DNA from 2 places in the Streptosporangium sp. NPDC050284 genome. Region 2 is predicted to be linked to the other one. Evidence: predicted binding sites of a transcription regulator. Region 2 holds the regulator's gene; the other holds the start of a gene.
What was found. Region 2 encodes LexA, which represses DNA repair genes until DNA is damaged. Its sites were predicted from a motif close to TCGAACANNTGTTCGA; they were not measured.
Positions count from the first base shown of each region.

Region 1 (7,308 bases), on a different contig from region 2:
TTGGTGCCGCCGTCCTGGCTGCAGCCCACGTACTGCTTGTCCGGCGCGTCCTGGGCACCGCGGCCCGCGTCCTTGGCGCAGTCGAGCGCCTGGAACTGTTTGAGCGCCTCCGGGTCGATCCCGGTGGGGTCGACGCCCGCCATCGGGTCGTCGGCCGCCGTCGGCGGAGCCGTCGGCACGGCGCTGGTCTCGGGCGCGGCACTCGCGTCCGGCTTGGCGGACTTGTCACCGCTCGGCTCGGCGGAGGGCGCGGCGGTGGCGCCGGGGCTCGGGTTGGTGAGTGCCGACGACAGGGCGCGACCGGCCGGAGAGGCGCCCGTGTCGGGCGCGGCGGTCGCGTCGGGCTTCGGAGTCACCGACTCGGCGGGCTTGGGCTCCTTGGACCCCTTACGCCCGGATTCGGTGCTCGAAGGAGACGGCGTCGGCGTCGGCGCCTCGGTGGAGAGCTGCCCCGGGGGCGGAGGTGACCCGGCCCCGATCGCCAGCACTTGGCGGAACCTCAGCTCCGCGGTGGTGCCGACCAGCTTGACGACTTCCTCCTGGCCTGCTCCGGGAACGGAGATGACGATGTTGTCACCGGATTTGGCGACCTCGGCGTCGGAGATGCCGCTGCCGTTCACCCGCTCACGGATGATGTTCACGGCGAGGTCGAGGCTCTCCTGTGAGGGAGCGCCCCCGTTCGGCGTGATGGGCTGGAGCGTCACGGTCGTGCCGCCGGCGAGGTCGAGGCCATACTCCGGCGTGTACGCCTTGTTGAGGAGCATCGTCCCGCCCATGGCGAGAATGATCGCCAGAAGCACCAGGAGCATGCGCCCCGGTCTGCTCTGGCCGCTAGTCGGTCGGGCCACTGGTCGTCAGTTCTTTCGGTTATAGGGGGTGGGAGGTGAGGCTACTCACGGCTTCTTGCTCGTCGTGTCGTGGTCTGCACCCTGCTGTTCCGCCGTCTCCGCGAAATCGCGGTCGGCAGCCTTGACATTCTCCTCCTCCGCGTCGTCAACGGGAACCAGGACACGGCCGATCGCCGCCTTGACCCAGCGAGTCTCCACACCGGGGGCGATCTCCAGGATCACGTCCTCGTTGTCGATGGCCACCACGGTCCCGAAGAGACCCGTCGTGGTCATGACACCGGTGCCCGGTGTGAGACTGTTCTGCATTTTGACCTGCTCCTGCTGCCGCTTGCGCTGCGGCCGGATAAGCAGGAAGTAGAACACCACGACCATGAGAGCGATCATGATCAGGCTCGAATAGTTGCCGCCCACAGGGCCGCTCCTTTTCTTGAAGATTGACCGGCGGAAACCGGACGTCACATACGACCACGCCGCTCAGCACGTCAGCCTACACAGCCAGCCAAGGCTCGGAGTTTAGGCGAGCTGTTAAGAGCGCGGCAACGAAGTCACGATTCGGCTCGCAGGGAAGTTCCCATTTCGATACAGTTGTCATCGTTCTGTGATCAACCCCGTACGACTTCCCTACCGACTCTCAACGTTAGATTTGCCCGGGATCATCCTCAAGATCGATGAGAAACGAGGCACCGAAGGCGTCGGGCGGGGGAACCAGACCCAGGTGGGTCCAGGCCGCGGCGGTCGCGACCCGGCCGCGGGGGGTGCGGGCGAGGAGTCCCTGCCGCACCAGGAACGGCTCGGCGACCACCTCGACCGTCTCGGGCTCCTCCCCCACGGCCACCGCCAGCGTCGACAGCCCCACCGGCCCGCCGCCGAACTTGCGCAGCAGTGCTCCGAGCACCGCCCGGTCGAGCCGGTCGAGCCCTTCGGCGTCGACCTCGTAGAGGTTGAGCGCGGCGGAGGCGACATCCCGGGTGACCACACCCTCGGCGCGTACCTCGGCGAAGTCGCGGACCCGGCGCAGCAGACGGTTGGCGATGCGGGGGGTGCCCCGGGAACGGCCGGCGATCTCGCGGGCGGCGTCGCCGGGGAGCGCGACGCCCAGCAGGCGCGAGGAGCGGTGCAACACCTCCTCCAGCTCGGCGACCCCGTAGAAGTCCATGTGCGCGACGAAACCGAAGCGGTCGCGCAGCGGCGCGGGGAGCATGCCGGCCCGGGTGGTGGCGCCGACCAGGGTGAACGGGGCGATCTCCAGTGGGATCGCGGTCGCCCCCGGCCCCTTGCCCACCACGATGTCGACGCGGAAGTCCTCCATCGCGAGGTAGAGCATCTCCTCGGCGGGCCTCGCCATGCGATGGATCTCGTCGATGAAAAGGACCTCGCCCTCCGAGAGGGTCGACAGGATCGCCGCGAGGTCGCCGGCCCGCTCCAGCGCGGGGCCGGAGGTGATCCGGATGGGTACGGAGAGCTCGGTCGCGATGATCATGGAGAGGGTCGTCTTGCCCAGTCCGGGGCCGCCGCTCATCAGCACGTGATCCGGCGGCCTGTTGCGTCGCAACGCGCTCTGCAACACCAGCGACAGCTGCTCGCGCACCCGTGCCTGGCCGATGAACTCCTCCAGCCGCTTGGGCCGCAGAGCCGCCTCGATATATCTCTCGTCGCCCTCGGCGTCCGGCGACACCAGATCACGGTCGGAACTCACGACACCCCTCCCTCGTCCCGCCGTACGGCGGAACCACCCGCACCCCTCATCGCACGCTCAGTGCGCGAAGGGCGGCCTTGAGCAGGGGCGCCACCTGAGGGGTGCGGCCCTCGGCCATCTCGGCGTCGGCCTGGGGCTCGACGGTGGCGACCGCCTCGTCGGCGTCTCGCGCCGAGTAGCCCAGACCGACCAGCCCCGAGTGGACCTGCCCCCGCCAGGCGGGCGCGACGGCCCTGCCGTCGAGTGCGGCGCTGACGGCCTCCTCGGGAGTGCCGAGCTTGTTCTTGAGGTCGACGATGATCCGCTGGGCACCCTTCGGCCCCACCCCGGGAACCCTGGTCAGCGCCTTGACGTCGGCGGAGGCCACGGCCACCCGGAGCGCGTTGGGAGTGTGCACGGCCAGCATCGCGAGGGCGACCTTGGGGCCGACCCCGCTCGCCGTCTGCAGCATCTCGAAGGTGCCGCGCTCGTCCTCGGTGGCGAAGCCGAACAGCGTGAGCGACTCCTCGCGGACCACCAGCGAGGTGGCCAGCCTGGTCTCCTCCCCCGTCCTGAGCGTCGCCAGGGTGCCCGGCGTGCAGTGCACGAGGACTCCCACCCCGCCGACCTCGACGACCGCACCGTCGGGCGCGATCGCGGTCACCTGTCCTCGCACCGAGGCGATCACTTCGCGGTTCCTCTCGGGTGTCCGGCCCTGCCACGACCTCGGAAGTAGGCGGCGGGGGTCGTGCCGGGACCACTGGCGGCCTTCGCGGCGGCCTCGGCCAGCCTGCTCTGTGCCCCGCCCCGCCACACGTGGCAGATCGCGAGGGCGAGCGCGTCGGCGGCGTCGGCGGGCTTGGGCATCGCGTCCAGCCGCAGCAGGCGGGTCACCATCGTGCCGACCTGCCGCTTGTCCGCCGTGCCGCTGCCGGTGATGGCGGCCTTGACCTCGGACGGCGTGTGCAGCGCGACCGGCAGGCCCCTGCGGGAGGCGCACAGGATCGCCACGGCGGAGGCCTGGGCGGTGCCCATCACGGTCCTGAGGTTGTGCTGGGCGAAGACCCGCTCCACGGCCACCGCGTCGGGCCGGACCTCGTCGAGCCACTGCTCGATGCCCGCCTCGATCGCCACCAGCCGGGCGCCGATCTCGTCGTCGGCGGGGGTGCGGACGACCCCCACTCTGATCAGGCTCAGCGGTGCGCCGGGCCGCCCCTCGACGGCGCCGAGCCCGCATCGGGTGAGCCCCGGATCAACCCCCATCACCCGCAACTCGGGCAATCGCACCGACACGCCTCCGCTCGCCGAACATCTGTTCGGTGGCAGACTCTACCGCGTGAGAGCATCCCGCGCACCGCTCTCCCACGGCCCGTCGGAAGGCGGAGCGGCGGGCGCCGGCTCACCGGCTCCAGGGGATCCGTCTCACAGGTGCTGGGTGGCGGGTTCGGCGTCACGGTCGTTCCCTGCCCTGTCGCGCAGCAGGTCCAGGCGGTTCATCACCGGCGAGGCCGAGATTCCGTGGATCACCAGGGAGGCCACCGCGGTGAAGGCGACCACGGCCCAGATCTCCTCGGCGGGTACGCCGAAGTCGGCCTGGCCGAGGGCGTAGGCGAGGTAGAACAACGAGCCGATGCCGCGGACACCGAAGAACGCCGCCACGGCGCGCTCGCGCGGCCCCGCCCTGCCTCTCAGCATGGAGAGCCACCCGAGCAGCGGCCGGATGACGAGCAGCAGCAACAGGCCGACCGCGGCGCCCCGCCAGGTGAGCGCGGACAGGCCTCCCACCGCGACGAAGCCTCCGAGCAGCAGGAGCAGCCAGGCGGTGAACAGCCGCTCGATCTGCTCTATGAAGCCGTGCAGCACCCCGTTGTAGCCGTGGCTGCGCTCGGCCGCCCTGATGGCGCAGGCGGTCACGAACACCGCGATGAAGCCGTACCCGTGCACCAGCTCGGTGAGGCCGTAGGCCAGGAACGTCGCGGCCAGCGCCACGAAGCCGTCGCGGTGCTCGGCCAGCCGCAGGTCGGGCTTCTCGGTACGGAAGAACAGCCGCCCCAGCCCTTTGCCGATCAGCAGGCCGCACACCACGCCCGCGACGCACCGGTAGAGCAGGTCCACCAGCGCCCACTCGCCGATCCAGTCGGTCCCCCCGCTGACGGCCAGCGCGATGGCGGCGTACACCAGAGGGAAGGCCAGGCCGTCGTTGAGGCCCGCCTCGGAGGTGAGGGCGAAGCGGACCTCGTCGTCGGCCTTCTCCGAGTCGACGGGCTCGCCGACCTGCACGTCGGAGGCGAGCACCGGGTCGGTCGGCGCGAGGACCGCGCCCAGCAGCAACGCCGCCGCGAGGGGCCAGCCGAGCAGGCCGTACGCGGCGGCGGCCACGGCGAGGACGGTGAGCGGGAGCGTCCACCCGAGCAGGCGCCAGGTCGAGGACCAGCCGCGCCGCCCGAAGGGACGGTTGATGGCCAGCCCCGCGCCCATGAGCGAGACCAGCACGCAGATCTCGGTGACGTGCTCGACCAGTGTCCGGTGGACCACCGGATCGGGATCGGGCAGTTCCAGGGGCAGGGCGTAGAGGACCAGGCCGACCAGCAGGCAGGCGAGGGGCAGCGAGAAGGGGCGGCGGTTGAGAAGTCGCGGCAGTGTGGCCGCGAGCAGCGCGGCAACGCCCGCCACGGCGAAGATGAGGTCAGGATTGCCCATTGTCCGCGTGATCTGCCCTGGACCACGCGGACAAACCTCACGAGCAGTGCGAGGTCCGAAATCTCGGACTACGCGTCGAGCTTCTCCATGACCTCGTCGGAGACGTCGAAGTTGGCCCAGACGTTCTGCACGTCGTCGCTGTCCTCAAGGGCGTCGATCAGCCTGAAGACCTTGCGGGCGCCCTCCTCGTCCAGCGGGACGTTCAGCGTCGGCATGAAGCTGGACTCGGCCGAGTCGTAGTCGATCCCGGCCTCCTGCAGGGCCTTGCGGACCGGGACGAGGTCGGTGGCCTCCGAGACGACCTCGAACTGGTCGCCCAGGTCGTTGACCTCCTCGGCGCCCGCGTCGAGGACCGCGACCAGCACGTCGTCCTCGGCCAGCTCGCCCTTGGGGACGAGCACGACGCCCTTGCGGTTGAACATGTAGGACACCGAGCCGGGGTCGGCCAGCGAGCCGCCGTTGCGGGTCAGCGCGACGCGGACCTCGGAGGCGGCGCGGTTGCGGTTGTCGGTGAGGCACTCGATCAGCACCGCGACACCGCCGGGGGCGTAACCCTCGTACATGATGGTCTGCCAGTCGGCGCCGCCGGCCTCGAGACCACCGCCGCGCTTACGGGCACGCTCGATGTTGTCGATCGGGACCGAACTCTTGCGCGCCTTGGTGATGGCGTCGTACAGCGTCGGGTTGCCGTCCGGATCGGGTCCGCCCGTCCGAGCCGCGACCTCGATGTTCTTGATGAGCTTGGCGAACAGCTTGCCGCGCTTGGAATCGAGCGCGGCCTTCTTGTGCTTCGTCGTCGCCCATTTGGAGTGGCCGGACATCCCCTAGAGCTCCCTCACCATCTCAGCGAAATATGAATGCACACCGACATCCCCGGTAAGTTCCGGGTGGAAGGACGTGGCGAGCAACGGTCCTTGCCGGACCGCGACGATCCTATCCCCAGGTTCGGCCAGCGCCAGCACTTCGACCTCCGAACCCACGGATTCCACCCAGGGGGCGCGGATGAAGACGGCCCGCGTGGTGCCGCGACCGGCGAAGTCGATGTCGGCCTCGAAGGAGTCGACCTGGCGGCCGAAGGCGTTGCGGCGGACGACCATGTCGATGCCCCCGATCGTCTGCTGGCCTTCGATCCCGCCCTCGATCCGGTCGGCCAGCATGATCATCCCGGCGCAGGAGCCGTAGGCGGGCATCCCCGCCTTGATCCGCATCCGAAGTGGTTCGAGCAGTTCGAAGGTCTCTGCGAGTTTCCACATCGTGGTGGACTCCCCGCCGGGGATGACGAGGCCGTCGACCGCCTCCAGCTCGCGGGGGCGCCGTACGGTGACCGCTCTCGCGCCCACCGCCTCCAGGGAGCGAATGTGCTCGCGCACGTCTCCTTGCAGCGCGAACACGCCGATCGTGGGGACGATGGTCACCGATGGTCCTTCCCGCTGCGGCTGGAGTGCCCCTTCAGCGTATGGCCACCCCTCGGACGGCCCCAAACCGGTTCGTGCTCCGGTTCGGCTCGGAAATCCGGGCCGTGACGGCCCGGCCCCGTTCCCCGGCGGCGGCGCCGTGCTCCTCGGGGCGGGATCGCGGAGCACGTGACCACGAGATCGGCCCCCTGCGGAGGAAGGGCGACCCCCATGACGGAGATCGCCCTTTTCCCGGAGTCTCATCGGGCTTCCCGAAGGCTCCCTGCCCCTCGAGGAAAGCCCTGAAAGCTCTGAAAGCCCTACCAGCCGCGCTCGGCCAGCCGGTGCGGGGCCGGGATGTCGTCGACGTTGATGCCGACCATCGCCTCGCCCAGCCCCCGGGAGACCTTCGCGATGACATCGGGGTCGTCGTGGAAGGTGGTGGCCTTGACGATCGCGGAGGCACGCTCGGCGGGGTTGCCGGACTTGAAGATGCCCGAGCCGACGAACACGCCCTCGGCGCCGAGCTGCATCATCATCGCCGCGTCGGCCGGGGTGGCGATGCCGCCGGCGGTGAACAGCACGACCGGCAGCTTGCCGGTCCTGGCGACCTCGGCGACCAGCTCGTACGGCGCCTGGAGCTCCTTGGCCGCGACGTAGAGCTCGTCTTCGGGCAGTGAGCCCAGACGCT
Region 1 is NZ_JBITIZ010000017.1:45,425-52,732, forward strand. Features, by position in the region: gene secD (protein translocase subunit SecD) at 1-809, opposite strand, end outside; gene yajC (preprotein translocase subunit YajC) at 894-1,259, opposite strand; gene ruvB (Holliday junction branch migration DNA helicase RuvB) at 1,486-2,544, opposite strand; gene ruvA (Holliday junction branch migration protein RuvA) at 2,591-3,211, opposite strand; gene ruvC (crossover junction endodeoxyribonuclease RuvC) at 3,208-3,795, opposite strand; gene ACIBH4_RS32300 (cation:proton antiporter) at 3,946-5,223, opposite strand; gene ACIBH4_RS32305 (YebC/PmpR family DNA-binding transcriptional regulator) at 5,292-6,044, opposite strand; gene pdxT (pyridoxal 5'-phosphate synthase glutaminase subunit PdxT) at 6,048-6,638, opposite strand; gene pdxS (pyridoxal 5'-phosphate synthase lyase subunit PdxS) at 6,938-7,308, opposite strand, start outside.
Region 1: a site for LexA is predicted at 3,828-3,843, ahead of ruvC (crossover junction endodeoxyribonuclease RuvC). Genes of this name have one in related genera too.

Region 2 (7,308 bases):
TGCGGCGGATCGCCCCGCCGTCCTCGGTGGCCCGGCTGTCGATGACTCGCGTGTCTAGATGGCGACAGAACGGACAATGCACGCGTGTCGCCTCCTTGACCTACCGAAGCGGCCGGCCCACCTCACCTACCCACGACACGCACGGCCAGACGCCCGCGCACACATCTTGAATAGTCGAGATGCGGTAATGGAAACACAAGCTGTGGTGAAGTGTTGCGATGCAGCCACTAGATGTTGTGGTCCAACCGTAGAAGTGCTCGACCATGAACGCAAGTTGAAACGACCTTGCGGCACGAAGTCGCTGATCAGCCCTCACGTCCCGGCGTGTCGCCACCCGCGCAAGACCCATCTCACCCCGGGCGCCTCTTCCCTCACAGTCGTCCCAGGCGACCCGTCAGACGAGACCCTCGCACCCCCTCTACACCCCTCGCCCCATCCGCGCCGCCGACCGACCCCATCCCGCTGAAACGAGGCCCACCCCTCTCGCCGACCGTCCCGACGGAGCTCGACCGGGCGCCGTAGCGGTCGCACGAGCCCCGGCCCGATCGCCGGAGCTCGGACCGGCCTCATCTCACGGAGACGAGGCCCTCGGGGAGATAGAGCCGGGCCCCCGGCCGGACCTCCGAGCCGGACAGCCCGTTGAGGTCCATGATGCGACGCACCGTCGAGCCGGTGTCCGCCTCCTTCGTCAGCGCGTCCGCGATCTCCCACAGCGTGTCGTCCGCGTGCACCGTGATCCGCGGCAGCCCCTCAAGGCCCGCCCACTCGTCCGCCGCGACCATGTCGATGCGCCCGCCGACCCAGAGCACCGCCAGGCTGAACAGTGCGAGCAACACCACCACGACGATCCTTCCACGGCGGGTGAGCCGAAGGGGCCGCCGGGTCGCCCCCTTCCGGCCGGCACCCGGCCGGCGTGCGCCCACCGAGGATGCCGTCGCCGGTCGCGGCGCCCTCCTCGGCCCGGCCCCGCGTCCGGCTCCCCGCTCCGGATCACGCCCGGACCACCGTCCTCGCTCACGGCCGGGGCTCCACCCCCGCTCACGCCCGAGCGACCGCCTCGCCTCGCGGCCAGGACTCCGCCCAGGCTCACGCCCGGAGGCCCCGCCGGGCTTTCGCTCAGGCTCACGCGAGGCACGCCCCCGCTTTCGCCCGGATTCCCGCCTCGCCTCACGGCCGGACCCTCGCGCCGCCTCACGGCCGGATCCCCGCCCGGGCTCACGCTCGAAGGCCCGCTCGGGCTCCCTGCCGGACCTTCGCCCCGGCTCGCGGCCGAGGCGCGCCCCCGGCACCGAGTCCCAGGCGGCCTCCCACCCCTGCTTCGCCTCGGACCTCCGCCCGGACTCCGGCGCGGAACCGGGCTCCGGCCTCGGGGGCGGCACGAGCCGCAGGTGCGGCGCCCCCGGTGATCGCTGCGCCGCCCGGGACCTCGGCGCGATCCTGGATCGTGGTGTCGTCGCGGTCGGTTTCACGGTGGCCCCCCATCCCCTCGACCTGGCCGAACACATGTCGAAGAAAGATCGGTGAATCGAACACGATGTCGATCGAACTCCCGTACGATGTTGTACACCACGGCGTCGCCGATTTCGAGGACATTCGAACAATTGTTTGAGTATGATCTTCGGCCGAGGTATGGTCGCTGTGTGCGACGTGTTAAATACAGACCGGGAGGCGAGGAGTTCGTATGAGCCAGCACAACGAGAACGGTTCGGCCGCCAGCGATCTGGCGGTGCGAAGGCGTGACTCCCTTGGCCTCACCCCCAGGCAGCGGAAGATCCTTGAGGTGATCCGTGATTCCGTGCAGCAGCGCGGCTATCCGCCGTCCATGCGGGAGATCGGCGAAGCGGTGCAGCTCACCAGCACCTCCAGCGTGTCGCACCAGTTGACGGCTTTGCAGCGCAAGGGCTACCTGCGGCGTGATCCGCACCGCCCCCGTGCCTTGGAGGTACGCCTTCCCGGCGAGCCCGTGCTGTGGGTTGATCCCGACTCCGGTGAGGACGAGACTCCGGTCAGCCGTCCGACCGCCGCCTATGTGCCCCTCGTCGGTCAGATCGCCGCCGGTGGCCCCATCCTCGCCGAGGAGAGCATCGAAGACGTCTTCGCCCTGCCCAGGCAGCTTGTCGGTGAGGGCACGCTCTTCCTCCTCCAGGTGACCGGCGACTCGATGATCGAGGCCGCCATCGCCAACGGTGACTGGGTGGTCGTGCGCCAGCAGCCGGTCGCCGACAACGGCGACGTGGTCGCCGCGATGATCGACGGCGAAGCCACGGTCAAGACCTTCAAGCGCAGAGACGGCCACGTCTGGCTGGTCCCGCACAACCCCAACTACGACCCGATCCCCGGCGACGAGGCCACCGTGCTCGGCAAGGTCGTCGCGGTCCTCCGCAAGCTCTGACGCGAGCGTCCCACGCAGGCTCCTCAGCGCTCTCCACAGGCTCCGGCCCGTGGAGGCATCGCCGCTCGAGAACGTCGCACGGCACGCGGGTCCGGACCGAGCCACACCGTGGCCACGCGAGCTCAGCATCACGCGCCTCCAGCTTTCTGTGCGACACGCCATAGAACGACATGCCGGATGGGGCTCGACATCATATGTCGAGCCCCATCCGGCGTTCTCAGGTGATGGGACATCCCCGGGAAGCTCTCTCGTCGGCGGGCACGGGAACCCACCCGGCGAGGCCGAGATGGAGGCCCGCCGCTTGAAGCGGTGCGGATTCTCCCCTGAAGTGGTCACGGGGACACACCGGCCGAGCTGACGCGCGCCCCCCGGGATGCCCTCGCAAAGGCACCCCGAGTTCGTAGCGACCCCGTGAGCACGCGGGACGGCCGCGGCCATGACAGTCACTCAGCCGTCCGTCGTCAGCGGCCCGAGAGCACGCGGGACGACTACGGCACGATGTTGACCAGCTTGGGTGCGCGGACGATCACCTTGCGCGGCGTGCCGGAGAGGAAGGGCTGAACCTTCTCCGACCGCAGGGCCAGCGACTCCAGGTCCGCCTCGGAGATCTCCGGGGAGACCTCCAGCCGGTCGCGCACCTTGCCCGCGACCTGGACGACGCAGGTGACCGACTCCTGGACCAGCAGCGCCGGGTCGGCCACCGGCCAGCCCGCGGTGGCGACCGAGGCGGCGTGTCCCAGCCGCTCCCAGCCCTCCTCCGCCGCGTACGGCGCGACCAGGGACAGCATGACCGCTAGGGTCTCGGCGGCCTCCCTGACCGCCGGGTCGGCGGCACCGGGGCCGGAGTCGATGGCCTTGCGTGCTGCGCTCGTCAGCTCCATCATGCGGGCCACCGCGACGTTGAAGCGGTGGGACTCGACCAGCTTGGTGACCTCGTCGATGGTGTGGTGGACGACCTTGCGCAGGTTCAGGTCTCCCGCGGTGACGTCGACGCCGGGCGCGGAGGCCGCGCCGGCTTCGGCCATGACGCGGAACGCGCGGGCGAGGAACTTCTGCGAGGCCGCCGGGGAGACGTCGGACCAGTCGATGTCGTCCTCGGGCGGTCCGGCGAAGACGACGGTCAGCCTGACCGCGTCGACACCGTGGGCGTCGATCTGCTGGCCCAGGTCGACGCCGTTGCCCAGCGACTTGGACATCGCCTTGCCCTGGTTGATGACCTGCCCCTGGTTCAGCAGGCGGGTGAAGGGCTCGACGAAGTCGATCATTCCCATGTCGTGCAGGACCTTGGTGAAGAACCTGGCGTACAGCAGGTGCAGCACGGCGTGCTCGACGCCGCCGATGTACTGGTCGATCGGACCCCACCTGCGCACGCGCTCGACGTCGAACGGCCCCTCGTCGTAGGCCGGGTCGACGTAGCGCAGGAAGTACCACGAGGAGTCGACGAAGGTGTCCATCGTGTCGGTGTCGCGCTTCGCCGGGCCGCCGCACTTGGGGCAGGAGACGTTGACCCAGTCTTCGGCCGAGGCGAGCGGAGAGATGCCCTTGGGCGCCAGGGCCTCGCCACGCATGTCGGGCAGCGTGACGGGCAGCTGGTCGTCGGGGACGGGGACCTCGCCGCAGTCGGCGCAGTGGATGATCGGGATCGGGCAGCCCCAGAAGCGCTGGCGGGACAGCAACCAGTCACGCAGCCGGAAGTTGACCGTGAAGTGACCGGTGCCCCGCTCGCTCAGCACCTCGATGATCTTCCGGATCGCCTCGGCCTTGGCCAGGCCGTCCAGCGGGCCGGAGTTGACCATCGCGCCGTCACCGGTGGTGGCGACACCGGTCTCGCCGGGATCGGCCAGGCCGGTGTGCACGACCACCCGTACCGGCAGGTCGAAGGTACGGGCGAAGTCCAGGTCGCGCTGGTCGTGGGCGGGCACGGCCATGATGGCGCCGTGGCCGTAGTCGGACAGCACGTAGTCGGCCGCCCAGACCGGCATGCGCTCACCGTTGACCGGGTTGATCGCGTGCCGGCCCAGGAAGACGCCGGTCTTCTCCTTCTCGGTGGACAGCCGGTCGATGTCGGACAGCTTGGACACCTCGCCCCGGTATGCCTCGAATGCCTCGCGCCGGTCGTCGGTGACGATCTCCTCGGCCAGCGGCGCGTCCGGGGCGACCACGAAGAAGGTGGCGCCGTACAGGGTGTCGGGACGGGTGGTGTAGACGGTGACCGGCTCGTCCCGGCCCTCGATCACGAAGTCGACGTCGGCACCCTCGGAGCGGCCGATCCAGTTGCGCTGCATCGTCAGCACACGCTCGGACCAGCCGCCTTCCAGCAGGGACATGTCGTCCAGCAGCCGGTCGGCGTAATCAGTGATCTTGAAATACCACTGGGTCAGCTCGCGACGGACGATCTCGGCGCCACAGCGTTCGCACCTGCCGTCCTTGACCTGCTCGTTGGCGAGCACGGTCTGGTCGTTCGGGCACCAGTTGACCAGGCCGCCCTTGCGGTAGGCCAGACCACGCTCGAAGAAGCGGTTGAAGAGCCACTGGGTCCATTTGTAGTACGAGGTGTCGCTGGTGTGCAGACGGCGGGACCAGTCGAAGGAGATCGCGTAGCGCCTGTAGGAGTTGGCCTGGGTCTCGATGTTGGCGTAGGTCCACTCCGCCGGGTGCGCGTTGTGCTTGATCGCGGCGTTCTCGGCGGGCAGGCCGAAGGAGTCCCAGCCGACGGGGTGCAGCACGTTGTAGCCGCGCTGGACCCAGTAGCGGGAGATGACGTCGCCCAGGGCGAACACCTCGGCGTGCCCCATGTGCAGGTCGCCCGAGGGATAGGAGAACATGTCGAGCATGTAGCGCCGCTCGCGCGGGTCGGCGGGGTCGTCGGAGGCCCGGAAGGGATCCAGTTCCTCCCACCTGCGCTGCCACTTGACCTGCAGGGCCTGCGGGTCATAGTGCTGCTCGTCGCTCTGCATGTCGGCTCGCTCGCTCACGTCGATCTTCCTCGGGGTATGCCTGCGTGGATGGTCTGACCCGTCCGGCCCAATGCAAAAACCCCCCGCTCACGCGGAGGGCAGCCGCATCGGCAGGGCGCTCAGGGACGGGAAGGCCGATGCGGCCCGATAAGCAGGGTCGCGGCACGCATAGGGCAAGACTATCGCAGCCCGCAAGGCGTATTCGTGGCCAGCGAAAACAGGGCCGATCACGGCAAACAGGAGACAGGATCCGGCCAGGTCAGCAGAATGGAGGCTCCCGTTCTCCCCGGGGCAACGAGACCCGATGGCTATACGCCTGTTGTGACCTCGTATGTCTCTCGCGTTTACTCTTCTAACCGTGGCACATTCAGCAGAGCCGGGGCAGGGCCCGGATCCGATGGAGGTCGGCCTGCCCATGCAGGATCCACCGACCGATCCCACCGGACTCCAGTTCAGGGGAGCGTTCTCCAGTTTCCCTGCGAACCCCCCCGTCTCACGTGAGACCATGCCCAATACGCCTAATTCGGGCACCCGCGCGGGAGGTAAGGAAAGCATGGCCTCGGAGCAGTCCAGCCAGTCCCACCTGCCTTCGGCATGGCCGGAGGCTGCCGAGCCGTCGCCCTCGTGGTCGAACGATTCGCTTGGCACCGGACCCCGGCTGCCCCTCCCGCAAGATGAACAACAAAGCGGCAACGGCTCCTCCTGGCAGACCTCACCCGGCGGAGGACAGCGCGCCTCCACCCCTCAGGCCGACATCCCCGGCGGCGGCCGGTCCCAGAACACCCCGCCCCAGAGCGACGGTCGCCCGCAGAGCCCGCAGGCAGACAGCTGGGCGCAAGCCTCAGCCCCGCAGAACGACGGCTGGGCACAGGCGACCACCCCTCAGGTCAGCAGCTGGCCGGATGCCTTCAGCCCGCGCAACGACGGATGGGCGCAGGCGTCGGCCCCGCAGAACAACGACGGCTGGGCACAGGCGACCACACCTCAGGCTGACGGCTGGGCACAGGCGTCAGCCCCGCAGAACAACGACGGCTGGGCGCAGGGATCCGGTTCACAGGCCGACAGCTGGGCACGGGCGACCAGCCCGCAAGCAGACGGCTGGGCACAGGCCTCGGCTCCCCAGACCGACAGCCGACCCCAGGGTTCCGGCTCTCAAGCAGACGGCTGGGAGCAAGGATCCGGTTCGCAGGCCGACAGCTGGGCACAGGCGTCAGCCCCGCAGAACAACGACGGCTGGGCGCAGGGATCCGGTTCACAGGCCGACAGCTGGACGCAGGCATCGGGCCCGCAGGGCACCGACAACCCGCACCAGACCCCACCCGGGAACGGCAACGGATGGCCGCAGCCCACCTCCCCCCAGTCCCACAACGGCGACCAACGCCAGACTCCCCCGGCAGACTCCTCCGGCGGCTGGCCCCAAGCAGGCACCCCCAACGACACCTGGCCCCCCACCCCACCCCACAGCGACGGCCGCACACAAAACCCGCAGGCCGACAGCTGGGCACAGGCGACCGGCCCGCAGGGGAACGCCCAGCGGCAGGGCTCCGGCGCGGCGGGGGAGACGTGGCAGGCCACCGCACCGGGGCACGAGCCCTCCGGTCGCCCCTCGGCGGAGAACAACGCGTGGCCGCCGGCGCAGGCGGAGAACGCCCCCTGGCCGCCCGCCTCTCCGGCGGGCGGTGACACCTGGCCCCCGGCCTCCCCGGGAAACGCGGGGTTCGCCGAGGCCCCCACCTCGACGTTCTCCCCCGCTTGGGCGAACGGTGACGCTCCGGCCGCTCGCTCCGGCGGCGCCCTACCCGGCACCGCTCAGGGTTCCCACCCCGGCGCCACCCCCTTCGGCGGCACCTCACCCGATGGCGGCCACCCGAACGGTGTCCAGAACGGCGGCGACTCCGGCGGCGAAAACGCCCGGCGCGGTTACGGCGTGCCCGACAACCCCGCCATGTGGGCCCTGGC
Region 2 is NZ_JBITIZ010000020.1:16,744-24,051, reverse strand. Features, by position in the region: gene nrdR (transcriptional regulator NrdR) at 1-82, opposite strand, end outside; gene ACIBH4_RS33855 (LysM peptidoglycan-binding domain-containing protein) at 567-842, opposite strand; gene lexA (transcriptional repressor LexA) at 1,682-2,392, shown strand; gene leuS (leucine--tRNA ligase) at 2,881-5,349, opposite strand; gene ACIBH4_RS33840 (hypothetical protein) at 5,903-7,308, shown strand, end outside.